Regions from separate parts of the Rothia sp. HMSC066H02 genome, predicted to be linked through region 2. Evidence: riboswitches for the same ligand, from Rfam matches in the RefSeq annotation. Region 2 holds a riboswitch; each other region holds the start of a gene.
What was found. A riboswitch is a leader RNA that binds a small molecule or an ion and turns the genes downstream of it on or off. The one in region 2 is predicted to bind S-adenosylmethionine.
Positions count from the first base shown of each region.

Region 1 (4,429 bases), on a different contig from region 2:
AAGCCGTCGAAGTTCTCAGCGAAGTACTGAACCATGTCGTTACGCTCAGCCTCACCGTGAACCAGCACGTCCAGGCCCAGCTCCTCCTGCAGCTTGATGACCGAGGCGATTTCGTCACGCAGGAAGCCGTTCAGCTCCTCAGCGGAAATCTTGCCCGCACGAGCCTCCGCACGGTGGCGGCGAATCTCAGCGGTCTGCGGGAAGGAGCCGATGGTGGTGGTCGGTAGCTTCGGCAGGTTCAAGTCAGCCTGAGCCTCACGGCGAACGTCAATGGTCGGGCGGTCGAAGTCCTCGGGAGTCACAGCTGCGGCGCGGGCACGAATCTCGTCGTTGTGCTTGCGCGGGTCAGCGGCGAAGCGAGCCAGCGCCTCATCAGCAGCCTTCAGCTCCGGCTCAACAGCGGCCTCACCCTCAGCCAGGCCACGAGCCAGCAGAGCAATCTCGGCGACCTTCTGATCGGCGAACGCCAGGCCGTCCACGGGAACCTCGGCGGGGTCTTCCAGAGCCAGGTCGTGCGGCACGTGCTGCAGGGAGGTCGAAGAAGCCACAGACACGGCACCCTCGGATGCGCCGGGCAGCGCCTCCAGAGTCTTCAGGGCGGCGCGAACATCGGCACGCCACACGTTGCGGCCGTTCACAACACCGGCAACCAGGTGCACACCAGCGGCAGAAATGGACTCCAACTCAGCCTTCGAGTACACGCCGTGCACCAGGTCAAGGTGCAGAGCCTCAATACCGGTACCCAGCAGTGCCGGCAGGTTCTCACGCAGGGAACCGTAGGGGCTGGTCACCAGAATCTGCGGGCGCTTCTCGCCGGTAGCCAGGGCACGGTAGGTGCGCTCGGCAAGCTGCGCAACCTTCGCGTTGTCGGCACGGTCCACGGTCAGGCCCGGCTCGTCCAGCTGAACCCACTCAACACCGCGCTCAGCCAACTGCTCCAGCACCTGAGCGTACGCGGCAACGAACTCATCCAGACGGTCAACGGGGGAGAAGTCCTCAGCGGAACCCTGCTCAGCCTTAGCGCCCAGCAGCAGGGTCAACGGGCCAACAATCTGCGGGCGAACCTTCACGCCAGCCTGCTTTGCGACCTCAAGCTGCTCGTCAATAGCCTCAAGGTTCAGCTTAATCTCGGTACCGGCACCAATCTCGGGCACCAGGTAGTGGTAGTTGGTGTCGAACCACTTAGTCATCTCCAGAGGAGGCAGGGTCTCGGTACCGCGCGCCAGTGCGAAGTAGCCGGGCAGATCCAGCAGACCGCGTGCGTCCTTAGCCTCAGCCAGACGCTCGGGAACCAGGGTGAACAGGCGAACCACGTCAAGCACCTGGTCGTAGTAGGAGAAGGTCGCCGGAATCGAGTAGTTATCAGCCTTCAGACCGGCGGCGGTCACGCGCTCGAAGTAGGTGCGCTGCACGTCAGCGGCGGTGTCCTGCAGCTCCTGCAGGGTTGCCTTGCCCTTCCAGAAAGCCTCCTGAGCCTTCTTCAGCTCGCGGAAGCGGCCCACGCGGGGGTAGCCAACAATGGTTGCGGCGGGGAATGCGGTGTTCGACATAATATTTTTTCCTTTACTGGGGATAGATGTGGGAGTCGGTTCCGGTGTTTTACCACCCGACTGTGGGTGGTGAAACGGAGAACTCAACAACTCCCGGAATATTTGTGGGGGAGAAAGTGGGAACGCATCCGACAAGGAGCGTTACGGGTTGGGTTAGGCGTATTCCAGTTCGCTCAGCGGCTGAGAGAAACGGTTGCTGTATCGGGGTAGGTCCAGCTGGTCCAGAACGTCCAGCACCGCGGCATGCTCGTTGAAGGTGAAGAAGTGCAGGCCCGGTGCGCCCGCATCCATCACGGCGCGGCACTGGTTCAGCGCGTAATCCACACCGATGCGGTGCAGCTCTGCGTTACTGGTTGCTGTCTCTAGGGCGTAGGCTAGGTCCGTCGGGACTTCCATGCCCGCCATCTGGCAGAGGTTCTGTAGGCGCTTCAGGGAGGTCACCGGCATGATGCCCGGAATAATCGGAATATCCACGCCTGCCAGGTGCGCCGAATCGACCAGGGCGCTATAGCGTTCATCCTCAAAGAACACCTGAGTAATCGCGAAATCTGCGCCGGCACGCTGCTTCGACAGCAGAATCTCAATATCCTGCAGCAGGGATGCGGACTCGGGGTGCTTCTGCGGGTACGCCGCCACACCAATCGACACCTTGCCAGCTGCCAGGTGGGCGAAATCTTCACGCTCCACGCGGCGAATCAGTTCCACCAGGTAGCGGGCGAAAGGAAGTTCAGAAACCTGACCTTCCTGAATATCACCGCGAAGAGCCAGGAAACCACGCACGCCCAGACCCAGAATCAGGCGGACTGCACGCTCCAGCTCGTGCACCGAATGGCCCGCACAAATCAGGTGAGCTAGCGGGGTGAGGGAGGTTTCATGCACCAGGTGGTCAAGTAGCGCGAGGGTCTTCTGGCGGCGCTTCGCGTCACCGGCGTAGGTGACTGACACGTAGTCGGGGTTGGTGCCCTCAAGCTCTGCAATGGTGTGGAGTAGCGACTCGCAGCTTGCGTGTGAGCGGGGTGGGAATAGCTCAAAAGAAAGAGCCGGGTGAACTGTCGTCATAACCTTCCTTCGTGTTCACCCGATAGATACGCACCGGGAGGGTGCGTGAATTCTTCTGCAGGATGCGCTGTACCGGTTTGTGGGTACGACTCATCAAGGGGTGCCGAAGGGTATTCTTCTCTATCGGTTCTGGCGGGAGCACCTTGTCCGTACCCTGCACCGTGACGGTGGGGGATACTGGCGAGGTTGCTGCGACGTCTACGAGCCAGATCTCTCGGTCGCTCTTGATAGATAACGCTTTCACTCTACCCACTGCCTCCGAGGGTGCGCAAGGGATGCGGCGGTTGATGTCCTAATATTTCTGGACATGACATCGGGGGCGAAATATGAACTTAATATGACTGACTATGACGAAGGGTGCTGGGGGCGTTGCGGGTAGAGCTGTCGGCTGACCCCTGGATGCCTGAAAATATCACAGATACGCCTGCTTAATATTCTTGGACACGCACGAATATGTGTGTTTTATATTTCATTGAAGAGTAGAGTTAGTTAGCAAAGTACAGCCGTGCTTCATTAACTGCTCATCGAGGAGTTGTAGGGCTCAAAGATGAGTTCAATACGACTTTGCGAGCGTGGTGAGAATGAAAAAGCTATTTTCTTCTATACTCTGGTCTTTCCGCCTAGCCTGGAAAACCTGTCCTGGGACCCTAGTGAGCGTCGCCCTATCGCTAGCCGTCGTAGCCTGCATTCCCCTGAGCCAATCCTTGCTAATCGGTAATACAGTATCAGCCTTGAGCGGTTCAAATGGTGGCACAGCATGGATTTATATTGTTGCTCTTGCCCTTGTCGTTGGAATTAATATCATTGCTCAACGCTGGGTAAGAAGTAACATGCTTATCCTCAAATCAAAGATGAACTATCGGGTTCACCGCATGTTAAATAACAGGTTATCTACATTTCCGTTGTCTGATATAGGTAGCACAAAATCACAGGAAGATATACGTGCTGCAAGAGAGGCAATATCGAAACAGGAATTGCAGGTTCACACCATGTCAGTTATGACACTGGTGAGTTCCTTTGCGATGGTTTTCCTCCTCTGTTTTAATATTGCAAACGTCAGCATGGTGGCAGCAATTTTTGCGGCACTGTGTTCACTACCCCTATCTATTGCAATGGTAATCCTCGCTAAACGTGATTACGCTATATACACCCTAATGTACGAGGACTATCGGGTAGAGAACTACTATCTAGACAATCTGATAGCTCAAAGTCGCGCCCAAGAACTTCACCTCATGAGAGCCTCCCGATTTTTCTCGCAACGCGTAGCGTCCTGGCGACGCCGGGCAGCCGGTAGGGAATTGAGCCTTGAAAGTGTTAGAGGAATCATCTCCATAGTTGCAGGGCTACTCTGCTCTGTCTTACTCTTTGCGTCCCTGTACTTCCTTGTGGATTCAGGCGCCGATATATCGTATGTGGCCGGATCGCTGATTGGCATCATCGCCTGTGTTAACGCGACCCAAGAGGTGGGATATTCATTCGGCCAGATTATTAATGGAGCATTATCTGTTCAGCAATTCCGAAGGGTATGCGACTCTGATACTTACGACCATGCTTCTGAGATAAAAACTTCTAACCCTAACCGTGAAAATATTTCAAAAATTATATGCAAAGATGTATCCGTTCAGTATGAGGGCGCGTCGTCTTTTGCGCTTAAAGATATTAATCTTGAGCTGATGAATAATCAAATGATTGCAGTAGTTGGTGCCTCGGGCGCGGGAAAAACAACGCTAATAAATGCAATTCTTGGAATTACACCAATTGCCCAGGGGAGCATAACGTATAAGGGTGCTTCTTCTGAGAGTAAATACAACATGTTGGCA
Region 1 covers NZ_KV818674.1:92,868-97,296, forward strand. The annotation lists gene metE (5-methyltetrahydropteroyltriglutamate--homocysteine S-methyltransferase) at 1-1,550, opposite strand, end outside; gene HMPREF2999_RS04185 (methylenetetrahydrofolate reductase) at 1,704-2,609, opposite strand; SAM riboswitch class I at 2,727-2,843, opposite strand; partial or broken gene HMPREF2999_RS04190 (ATP-binding cassette domain-containing protein) at 3,260-4,429, shown strand, end outside.
Region 1: it holds a riboswitch for S-adenosylmethionine, as region 2 does, so the genes downstream of both, HMPREF2999_RS04185 (methylenetetrahydrofolate reductase) here and HMPREF2999_RS04995 (bifunctional o-acetylhomoserine/o-acetylserine sulfhydrylase) in region 2, are expected to answer to the same signal.

Region 2 (4,429 bases):
ACGACCGAGCCGGGGCCCACGATGCCTTCCCACCAGCCGTCCGATTCGATAGCGCGAATCAGCGGGGCGGGCATGTCGGGGGTGGGGACGCCGCGGGAGACATGCGTGTCACCGGTGAGCGCGTGCAGGATCAGGATGGCGTTATCGCCAGCCTCGTTGAGGGTGCCCCAGGTTTCGTAGCCGATGGTGACCTGCGGCAGGGTTACGCCGGATTCGAGCTCCAGGTCGCCGATGTTCAGCTGACGCAGGTAGCCTTGCGCTTCGGGGTGTTCGCGCTGGGTGCCTGCCACGGGGATGGGCGCGGTAACAGGCTGGTTGATAGTGCCGGGCTGGGTGGTGCCGGACTGGCTAGTGCTCTGGGCGGTCATGGGGGTTCCCTTCACTGGGTTGGCCGGCGAGGTGGTGCCGGGTGTGAGCGGGGTACTCGTCTGCGGGTTGAATCTGCAGTTGAGTCTGCGGGTTGAGGCAGCGAGGCGGCGGTGCCGCGCGCTTATGAAATGCTCCGTAACGGGGAATCCGCAGGTGGACCGAAAAGCCGTAGCTTGCCGGTCCACCTGCGGGTGCGTCACCGTTTAGGAGAGGGTGTCGAAGCCCAGCTGCAGGTCGGCGAGAATATCGTCGATGTTCTCGATGCCGACGGAGAGGCGCACGAAGTTCGGGTACACGCCAATCTTCTCCAGCTCCTCGGCGGACAGCTGGGAGTGGGTGGTGGAGGCCGGGTGAATCACGAGCGAGCGCACGTCACCAATATTGGCCACGTTCGAGTGCAGCTTCAGGGCGTCCACGAAGTCACGGGTCTGCTCCAGGGTTGCGCCCTTGAGGGTGAAACCGACAACCGCACCGGGGCCCTTGGGCAGGTACTTCTGTGCGCGCTCGTACCAGGGAGAGGATTCCAAGCCAGCCCAGATAACACGGTCGACCTGCGGGTTGGCTTCGAGCCAGCGAGCGACCTTGGTGGCGTTCTCGATGTGGCGCTCGATGCGCAGGGAGAGGGTCTCCAGGCCGATGCCGATGTTGAAGGCGTTGGTCGGCGAGATGGCGGCACCGGTGTCACGCAGCAGCGAAACGCGGGCCTTCAGAATGTAGGAGAGGTTCGCGCCGAACGCGGAGTCCTTACCCAAATCGCGTGCGTAGACCAGGCCGTGGTAGCCGGGGGCAGGCTGGTTGAACTTGGGGAACTTCTCGGGGTCTGCGCCGTAGTCGAAGTTACCGGAGTCCACAATCACACCGCCGATGGAGGTGCCGTGGCCGCCCAGGTACTTGGTGGCCGAGTGAACGACCACATCCGCACCGTGCTCGATGGGGCGCAGCAGGTAGGGGGTGGGCACGGTGTTGTCCACGATCAGGGGCACGCCGTTTTCGTGGGCAATTGCGGCGATGGGCTCAATATCGAGCACGTCGTTGCGGGGGTTGGGCACGGACTCGCCGTAGAACAGCTTGGTGTTGGGGCGAACCGCAGCGCGCCACTCGTCGAGGTTGTCAGGATTCTCAACGAAGGTGGTTTCGATGCCGAGATCGGCGAGGGTGTACTTGAGCAGGTTGTAGGTGCCGCCGTACACGGAGGGCGAAGCGACCACGTGGTCGCCGGCGCCGGCAATGTTCAGGATTGCGTAGGTGATAGCTGCCTGACCGGAGGCCAGCAGGAGCGCGCCGACGCCGCCCTCGAGGGAGGCGATGCGGTTCTCGATAACTTCCTGGGTGGGGTTGTTGAGGCGGGTGTAGATGGGGCCCAGCTCGGCGAGAGCGAAGCGGTTTGCAGCTTGCTCTGCACTGTCAAAGACGAAGGAAGTGGTCTGGTAGATGGGTAGTGCCCGAGCTCCCGTTACGGCATCCGGTGCCTGTCCCGCGTGAATCTGGCGGGTTTCGAACTTCCAACCGGCGGGGTTGGCGGGAGTCGGGACGGTAGTGTTGTTGCTCATGCTTGGCTCTCCTAAGGGGATAGTTAGGGGGCCGCATGCCGAGCGGTACAGGAATCGTCGTTGAGTTGTCCTGTCACGATTGATGTACCGGATTCGGTCACATCGGTCCCGCGCTTGCGTCACGCTTGTGCGTAACGCCCGGTCTTCACCCAGGGCACCCCACCGCGGAGGAGGGTTGCCGGCCAGCTAGCTGGGGCTTGTCGCTGGCGCTCTTGACCTGTCATTAGGGTGTCATAATCGGTTGCGCGGGGTCAAGGGTTTTAGGAGTGCGCGACACTTTAAGACGCTTCATTGCAAAGATGACGTTTTATGAATTGCCTTTGCTCTGACCTCATTTTAGGGGTTCGCATACTCTCAACCCGATTAGCCGAGTCAGGCACCTGTAGTATCCGCAGCAGATTCGCCCCATTGGCCTTGACCCGGTGGTAGTCCAACAGAGTCTAAAAGACCGGGGAAAAGATTCTCAATCACGCTGTCTCGGCGTGTAATTTTACGGTGCGTTCCCAGCACTTCGGTGTGCATGAGCCCTGATTCTCGGAGCACTTTGAAATGATAAGACATCGTAGATTTGGCGATTCCATAGTCAAAATCACCGCAGAACTGTGGCCCGTGGTCTGCGATACGGGCGAGAACATCTCGTCGAATGGGGTCTGACAATGCGCCAAGGACACGATCCAACGTCACGTCATCAGAGGTGGGGTGATACAGCCGTTCCTTACCCATAACCACGCCTTTCCGGGTTTTTCGCATAACGTATTGAGCCTTCATGACTCTGTGACAGAATATTACATCTTGGGCTTGCCCTTTAGCATAATATAGATTTATTCTAATTTCGACGAACATAGAAATAACATGAAAGGATGCACAATGAGTTCTCACAATACATCTCATCAGCTACCTCAAAATTCTGAGGCAACCATGCGGCTTGTCTCATTCAGCACTCTCTTTGTCATCGGCACAGATACTTTTCTCACTGCCCCTCTGCTTCCGCTACTCAGCAAGGAGTTCAACACCAGCACAGAACAATCAGGGTGGTTCGTCTCTGCATACGCTTTAGGGTATGCAATTTTCGCACTCATTGCAGGCCCGCTGTCAGACCGCGTTGATCGCAGGCGCATTATTCTTACCGGGTCCATCGGCTTTACGCTTTTTACGGGCTTATGCGGTTTAGCATGGGGGTTTTGGTCTCTTTTTACCGCCCGGTTTCTTGCGGGAGTGTTCGCTTCTCTGATCTCACCGCAGATTTGGGCATCTATCCCCATGACAGTGCCGAAACAAGCCATTATTAAAACTATGGGGTATGCAACGGCTGGACTTGCCATAGCCCAAATCGCCGGTATTCCTGTAGGTTCTTTCCTCTCTACTTATGGATGGCAGATACCATTTTTTGCAATCGCCGCAGCGTCTCTTCTTCTCTTGGGTATACTCTATTCACGTTTTCCCAGCATTCCCCCTGTGTCTGCAGCGCAAGATGGAAATTTTCTGACTCCCTACCTGCACGTTTTAAAAGCCCCTTCACTTTTGCTATCCCTCCTGGCGTACCTGATTTTCCAGACAGGAGTATTCGCATCTCTATCTTTCATAGGTTCATGGTTCGCGCGAGACTTTGGGGCATCGCAGACAACCATCGGTTTCGCCATGCTTGTAATCGGATGTGGCAACGCTCTAGGCTCCCTCACAGGGTCACGATTCGTCGCACATATAGGTACGCAGAAGACTATGCTCATGGGACTTATGGCACTCAGTATTGTGTATCTCTCGGCGTCATTGACAGCTAATTTCTGGACTGCTTTAGGTATTTTTACTCTTGCACTTTTTCTCGGAGGAATTATGCTCCCCGTCCTCATGGGAGAGCTACAAAGCCATACCGCTATAGCTCGCGGTACTGTATCATCCCTCTCAAACACGGCAATGTACGCTGGAACAACTATCAGCGGTGCCGTTGGCGGTACATTACTTACGCAGTTTCCGGGGTATAGCGGTATAGCCGTCATGAGTGCATGTGCAGTCGCAATTTCTCTTGGTGTCTATGCACTTGGTGGGGCATTCCGATCGAATAACGGGGGATCGTTTTAACTTCTTCGAATAAAATCAAAAAAATTTAATCACAGCATTCCGTGAGCCGTGCTACACTGATGGAAACCTTGAATCTAGGAGTGATGAGGTATGACCTCCCGCTAAAGTCGCACCGGCTCGCGGAATGCCCGCCCAGATGGTGGGCTCTAAAAAATTTCAGAAACAACCCTGCTTTGGTTCGATACATTTCAGGAGCGCATAGTGTGCGCTTGGGATACCAAAGTTCTGAGGGTTTCGTTGTTATACCTTCCGCACCTGTAGTCGGTGACTTGGGATTATTCGGGCACTACGTAGTGCCTCTCTCACGACTATTCATCTCACCCGTCCCACGTATTGCAGGCCTGCGAACACCATGGCTCAAGCGGCTTCGGGTGACTAAGCACCGCAAGGTTTTATCACGATGTCTACAATTCTTGACGCGGCACGGCTTCGCC
Region 2 covers NZ_KV818683.1:198,542-202,970, reverse strand. The annotation lists gene HMPREF2999_RS05000 (homoserine O-acetyltransferase MetX) at 1-368, opposite strand, end outside; gene HMPREF2999_RS04995 (bifunctional o-acetylhomoserine/o-acetylserine sulfhydrylase) at 573-1,919, opposite strand; SAM riboswitch class IV at 2,025-2,137, opposite strand; gene HMPREF2999_RS09290 (ArsR/SmtB family transcription factor) at 2,292-2,642, opposite strand; gene HMPREF2999_RS04990 (MFS transporter) at 2,787-3,995, shown strand; gene HMPREF2999_RS04985 (ABC transporter ATP-binding protein) at 4,396-4,429, shown strand, end outside.

Region 3 (4,429 bases), on a different contig from region 2:
ATCAAACGGGCCACCCGAAGCACCCAGAATATCCAGGCGATACCAGCGGATATCATCCTCCAACTCCAGCGTCGCCGGGCGAGTACTCGGATGCCAGCTCGCCAGCAAGTACGCCGCATCCCCTGTCGCAAACGCGGTAAAACGCGAGCACATCAGCTGCTCCGGCGCGGGAGCAGTCAACGTGCCGGAGGCGGCAAACTCGCCCAGGAACCTGCCGCAGCAGGCGCCGTACACCTCGCCGCTCGAGCAGGGGCAGCGGTCATCATGGTTTAGTTCAGTCATGCCACCCAGTATAAAGAACGCGCCACGTCAAGAAAGTGCCGCATCAAGAAAGCACAGCGCAAAGAAACGCCCGCTCTGCCGGGGATACAAATCCTCCAGCAGAACGGGCGTTCTTGTTTTCAATCGTTAAGTTTGAGCGAACCTACACGGTACGCATCAGCGGCAACGCTTATTCAGCGATTGCGCGAGCCGGGGTGTCAGCCGCGGAAGGCTTGCCCACGTATGCGCCGCGGTACTTAGCCGCCGGGTGGGAGTCAGCAACCTTGGTGTGGCCCTTACCGAAGATGTTCTCACGCAGGGTGTTGCCCTCGTACTCGGTGCGGTAGCGGCCGCGCTTCTGCAGCTCGGGAACAACGTACTCAATGAAGTCCTCGAAGGAGCCCGGGGAGACGTGGTATGCCAGGTTGATGCCGTCCAGGCCACCCTCGTCGATCCAACGCTCCAGCTCGTCAGCAACCTGAACCGGGTCACCAACAATGACATCGCCCATGCCGCCAAGGGTGGTGTGCTCAGCGATGGCCTTGCGGGTCCACTTCTTGTCCTTCGCCTGCAGGGTGAAGGGGGTCAGGAAGGACTGAATCGACTCGGTCTGCACGTAGTTCAGGACCTCGTCCTCGTCGAACTGGGACAGGTCAACACCGGACCAGCCGCCGATGATAGCCTGTGCAGAGTCGAGGTTGATGTACTTCTTGTACTCCTCGTACTTTGCCTTTGCCTTCTCTTCGGTCTCATCCACGATGACGGAGAGCATTGCGAGGATCTTGACGTCGTCGCGGCTACGGCCCTGCTCCTCGGCAGCGGTGCGAATACGGTCGGTCACAACGCGGGTCAGGTCCGGGCGCAGGGCGCTGATGAACACAGCCTCAGCGTGCTTACCGGAGAACTTCTGACCGCGGCTGGATGCGCCAGCCTGGAAAATCACGGGGGTGCGCTGCGGGCTCGGCTCGGTCAGGGAGATGCCGGGCACGGAGAAGTACTTACCCTTGTGACCAATCGGGTGGACCTTGGAGGGGTCAGCGTAGACGCCGCGCTCGCGGTCCTTGATGACTGCGCCGTCTTCCCAGGAGCCTTCCCACAGCTTGTAGCAGACGTCCAGGAACTCGTCAGCGATATCGTAGCGCTCATCGTGCGGAATCTGGGTGGGCAGGCCCTGGTTCTCAGCAGCCGACGGCAGGTAAGAAGTCACCACGTTGAAGCCGACGCGGCCCTCGGTGAGGTGGTCGAGGGAGGCGTAGCGGCGAGCCAGGGTGTAGGGCTGCTCGAAAGTAGCGGCAGCAGTCACGCCGAAGCCGAGGTGCTCGGTCACTGCAGCCATTGCAGAAATCTGGGTTGCGGGGTCATTCACGGGAACCTGAGCGGCACCCTCAATGGCGGGAGCGGCAGAGTTCTTGTACACGTCGTAGATACCAACAACGTCAGCGATGAACACGGCGTCAAACAGGCCGCGCTCAAGAGTCTTAGCCAGGTCAGTCCAGTACTTGATGGTGTTGTACTCGGTTGCGCGGGAGCGCGGGTGACGCCAGAGGTCGAAGCTCTGGTGACCAATGCAGGTCATTTCGAATGCGTTAACTACGATGCGCTTCTTCTGCTCAGCCATCGATTTTCCTTTCGCGAATGATCGGGGACGATCGGGTTAGTGCCCTGCACCCCGCGCGCCGCCTCCTTCTTGCCTTCTGCGTTCGGTGGTGGCCTTCGTGCAGGTGGCGCGTTCGCGCCGTACTTGCCTCTTTTCATTGAGGCCAGATCATCATCTGGGGCACCCCGCTACGGGAGAGGGTTGCCGCCCGGCCAGCCAGAGCTTAGCGCCGGGACTCATGATCTCGTGGTTTGAGTGTACGGGGCGCGCGGGAGGGAGGTCACGTTTGTGACGAAAAAATCTTTTTGTGACGTGGAACCGAAATATTTCGTGATAAATGCGAAATATACGGTCATAGAAATTCATACGCGCCCGCCGGGTTGATTGAGGCACGCCACAGCCCATAGGGTGGGAGAAGCAAACCATCCAGAGCGACTGAGAGACCTGGCTCCACGACGTCGCAGCAACCGGCACGGATTCTTCCGCCCCCGGTGCTAACGCCAGGAACGATGGAAGTGACATGACACTCAACAGTGCAGTAACTGACGTACCCACCAGTGAAAAGAACGGCCGCCGTGCCGTATCCACCGCCGCCGTCCCCTTGAGCTTTGAAGGCGTCGGACAGTCTTTCCCCGTGCCCGGCGGAACCCACGAAGTTCTTCGCGGAGTCTCCTTCACCGCAGCCCCCGGCGAGATTATCTCCGTCATCGGATCCTCCGGATGCGGCAAATCCACCCTCCTGCGTGCAGCAGCAGGCCTGAACCGCATCACCGCAGGTACCGTACGTATCGGCGAGAAGGCAGTGACCGGCCTCGACCCCCGCGTAGCTATCGGCTTTCAGGAACCGCGTCTGCTCCCCTGGCGCACCGTCGCCGACAACGTGGCGCTCGGACTGCCGCAGGGCACCAAAAAATCTGAAGGCACAGCATCCGTAGCGCGCCTGCTCGACCTGGTCGGCCTGGGCGAATACGCAACCCACCGTCCCAAGGAAATTTCAGGCGGTATGGCTCAGCGCGTGTCCCTGGCGCGAGCGCTCGCACGCAACCCCGGCGTGCTGCTGCTCGACGAGCCCTTCGGTGCTCTGGACGCGCTGACCCGCATCAACATGCAGGATTTGCTGTTGGACGTGCACCGTCAAGACCCGACCACGATTCTGCTGGTCACCCACGATGTGGAAGAGGCGCTGTACCTCTCTGACCGGGTGATTGTCCTCGGTAAGGACACCCCGGAGGCGCCCGCCACCATCCAGCGCATTGTGACCGTTGACCGTTCTCACCCGCGTGACCGCGCCGATGCAGAGATCACGGCGCTGCGCAGCGAACTGCTGGCTGAGCTCGGCGTGGAAGATAACGCCTAAAGCCGCCACGAAACGCATTTCTTACACATCACATCATCATCTTCAGAAGCGAAAAGATTTCATCATGACTTACTCCCCGTCTCGCCGTACCGCCCTCAAGTCCCTTGCCGCAGCCGCCGCTTTTGCTACTCTGCTCAGCGCTTGCGCCGGTGAAGGTTCCGGTTCCGCTAGCGCCTCCGGTGCTGCCGGTGGTGGCGACAAGAACACCGTGACCATCGACTACGCGACCTACAACCCGCTGTCCCTGATTATCCGCAAGAAGGGTTGGCTTGAGACCGCCCTTGCCGCCGAGGGTAAGAAGGTTGAGTGGGTCAAGTCGGCTGGCTCTAACAAGGCGAATGAGGCGCTGCGTAGCGGCAACATTGATGTCGGCTCGACCGCCGGTTCGGCGGCGCTGCTGGCACGCGCTAACGGCTCCCCCATCAAGGTCATCAGCCTGTACTCGCAGCCGGAGTGGTCGGCTCTGGTGACCCGCAAGGATTCGGGTATCACCAAGGTCGCGGACCTGAAGGGTAAGACCGTTGCCGTGACCAAGGGTACCGACCCGTACTTCCTGCTGTTGCAGGCACTCAAGCAGGAGGGCATTTCCGCATCGGATCTGACCATTCAGAACCTGCAGCACGCCGACGGCCGCACCGCCCTGGATAACGGTCAGGTCAACGCGTGGAGCGGCCTGGACCCGATCATGGCTGCCGCCGAGGTGGAAAGCGGCGACGTGCTCTTCTACCGCAACCTGAACTTCAACACCTACGGATTCCTGAACGCGACCGAGAAGTTCATTCAGTCCAACCCGACCGCCGCACAGACCATCGTGGACGTGTACGAGTACGCTCGCGCCTGGGCTAAGAAGAACCCCGAAGAGGCTGTGAAGATTGTCGAGGAGGAGTCCGGCATTAAGCACGAGACCGCCCAGGTCGTCATGGAGCGCACCCACCTGGATATCGACCCGGTTCCGGGCGCTAAGCAGGTTGAGGTTCTCAAGGGTGTCGGCCCGATTCTGGTCGAGTCCGGCGACGTTCCCTCCCAGTCCGACGTGGACAAGGCACTGAACAGCATTGTGGACGATCAGTTCGCAAAGAAGGCTGACAGCGCAGCCGTCGAGAAGATCGCAAAGGTGGTTGAGAAGTAATGACCGCCGCAACGGTTACCGCCGCATCCAGCGCTCGCGCTGAGCGTGCCGAGAAGCGTGTCTCTTCCGTGAAGCTGCCCTCGAA
Region 3 covers NZ_KV818672.1:67,451-71,879, forward strand. The annotation lists gene HMPREF2999_RS02370 (YchJ family protein) at 1-282, opposite strand, end outside; gene HMPREF2999_RS02375 (LLM class flavin-dependent oxidoreductase) at 452-1,879, opposite strand; SAM riboswitch class IV at 1,994-2,102, opposite strand; SAM riboswitch class I at 2,278-2,374, shown strand; gene HMPREF2999_RS02380 (ABC transporter ATP-binding protein) at 2,379-3,215, shown strand; gene HMPREF2999_RS02385 (aliphatic sulfonate ABC transporter substrate-binding protein) at 3,280-4,344, shown strand; gene HMPREF2999_RS02390 (ABC transporter permease) at 4,344-4,429, shown strand, end outside.
Region 3: it holds a riboswitch for S-adenosylmethionine, as region 2 does, so the genes downstream of both, HMPREF2999_RS02375 (LLM class flavin-dependent oxidoreductase) here and HMPREF2999_RS04995 (bifunctional o-acetylhomoserine/o-acetylserine sulfhydrylase) in region 2, are expected to answer to the same signal.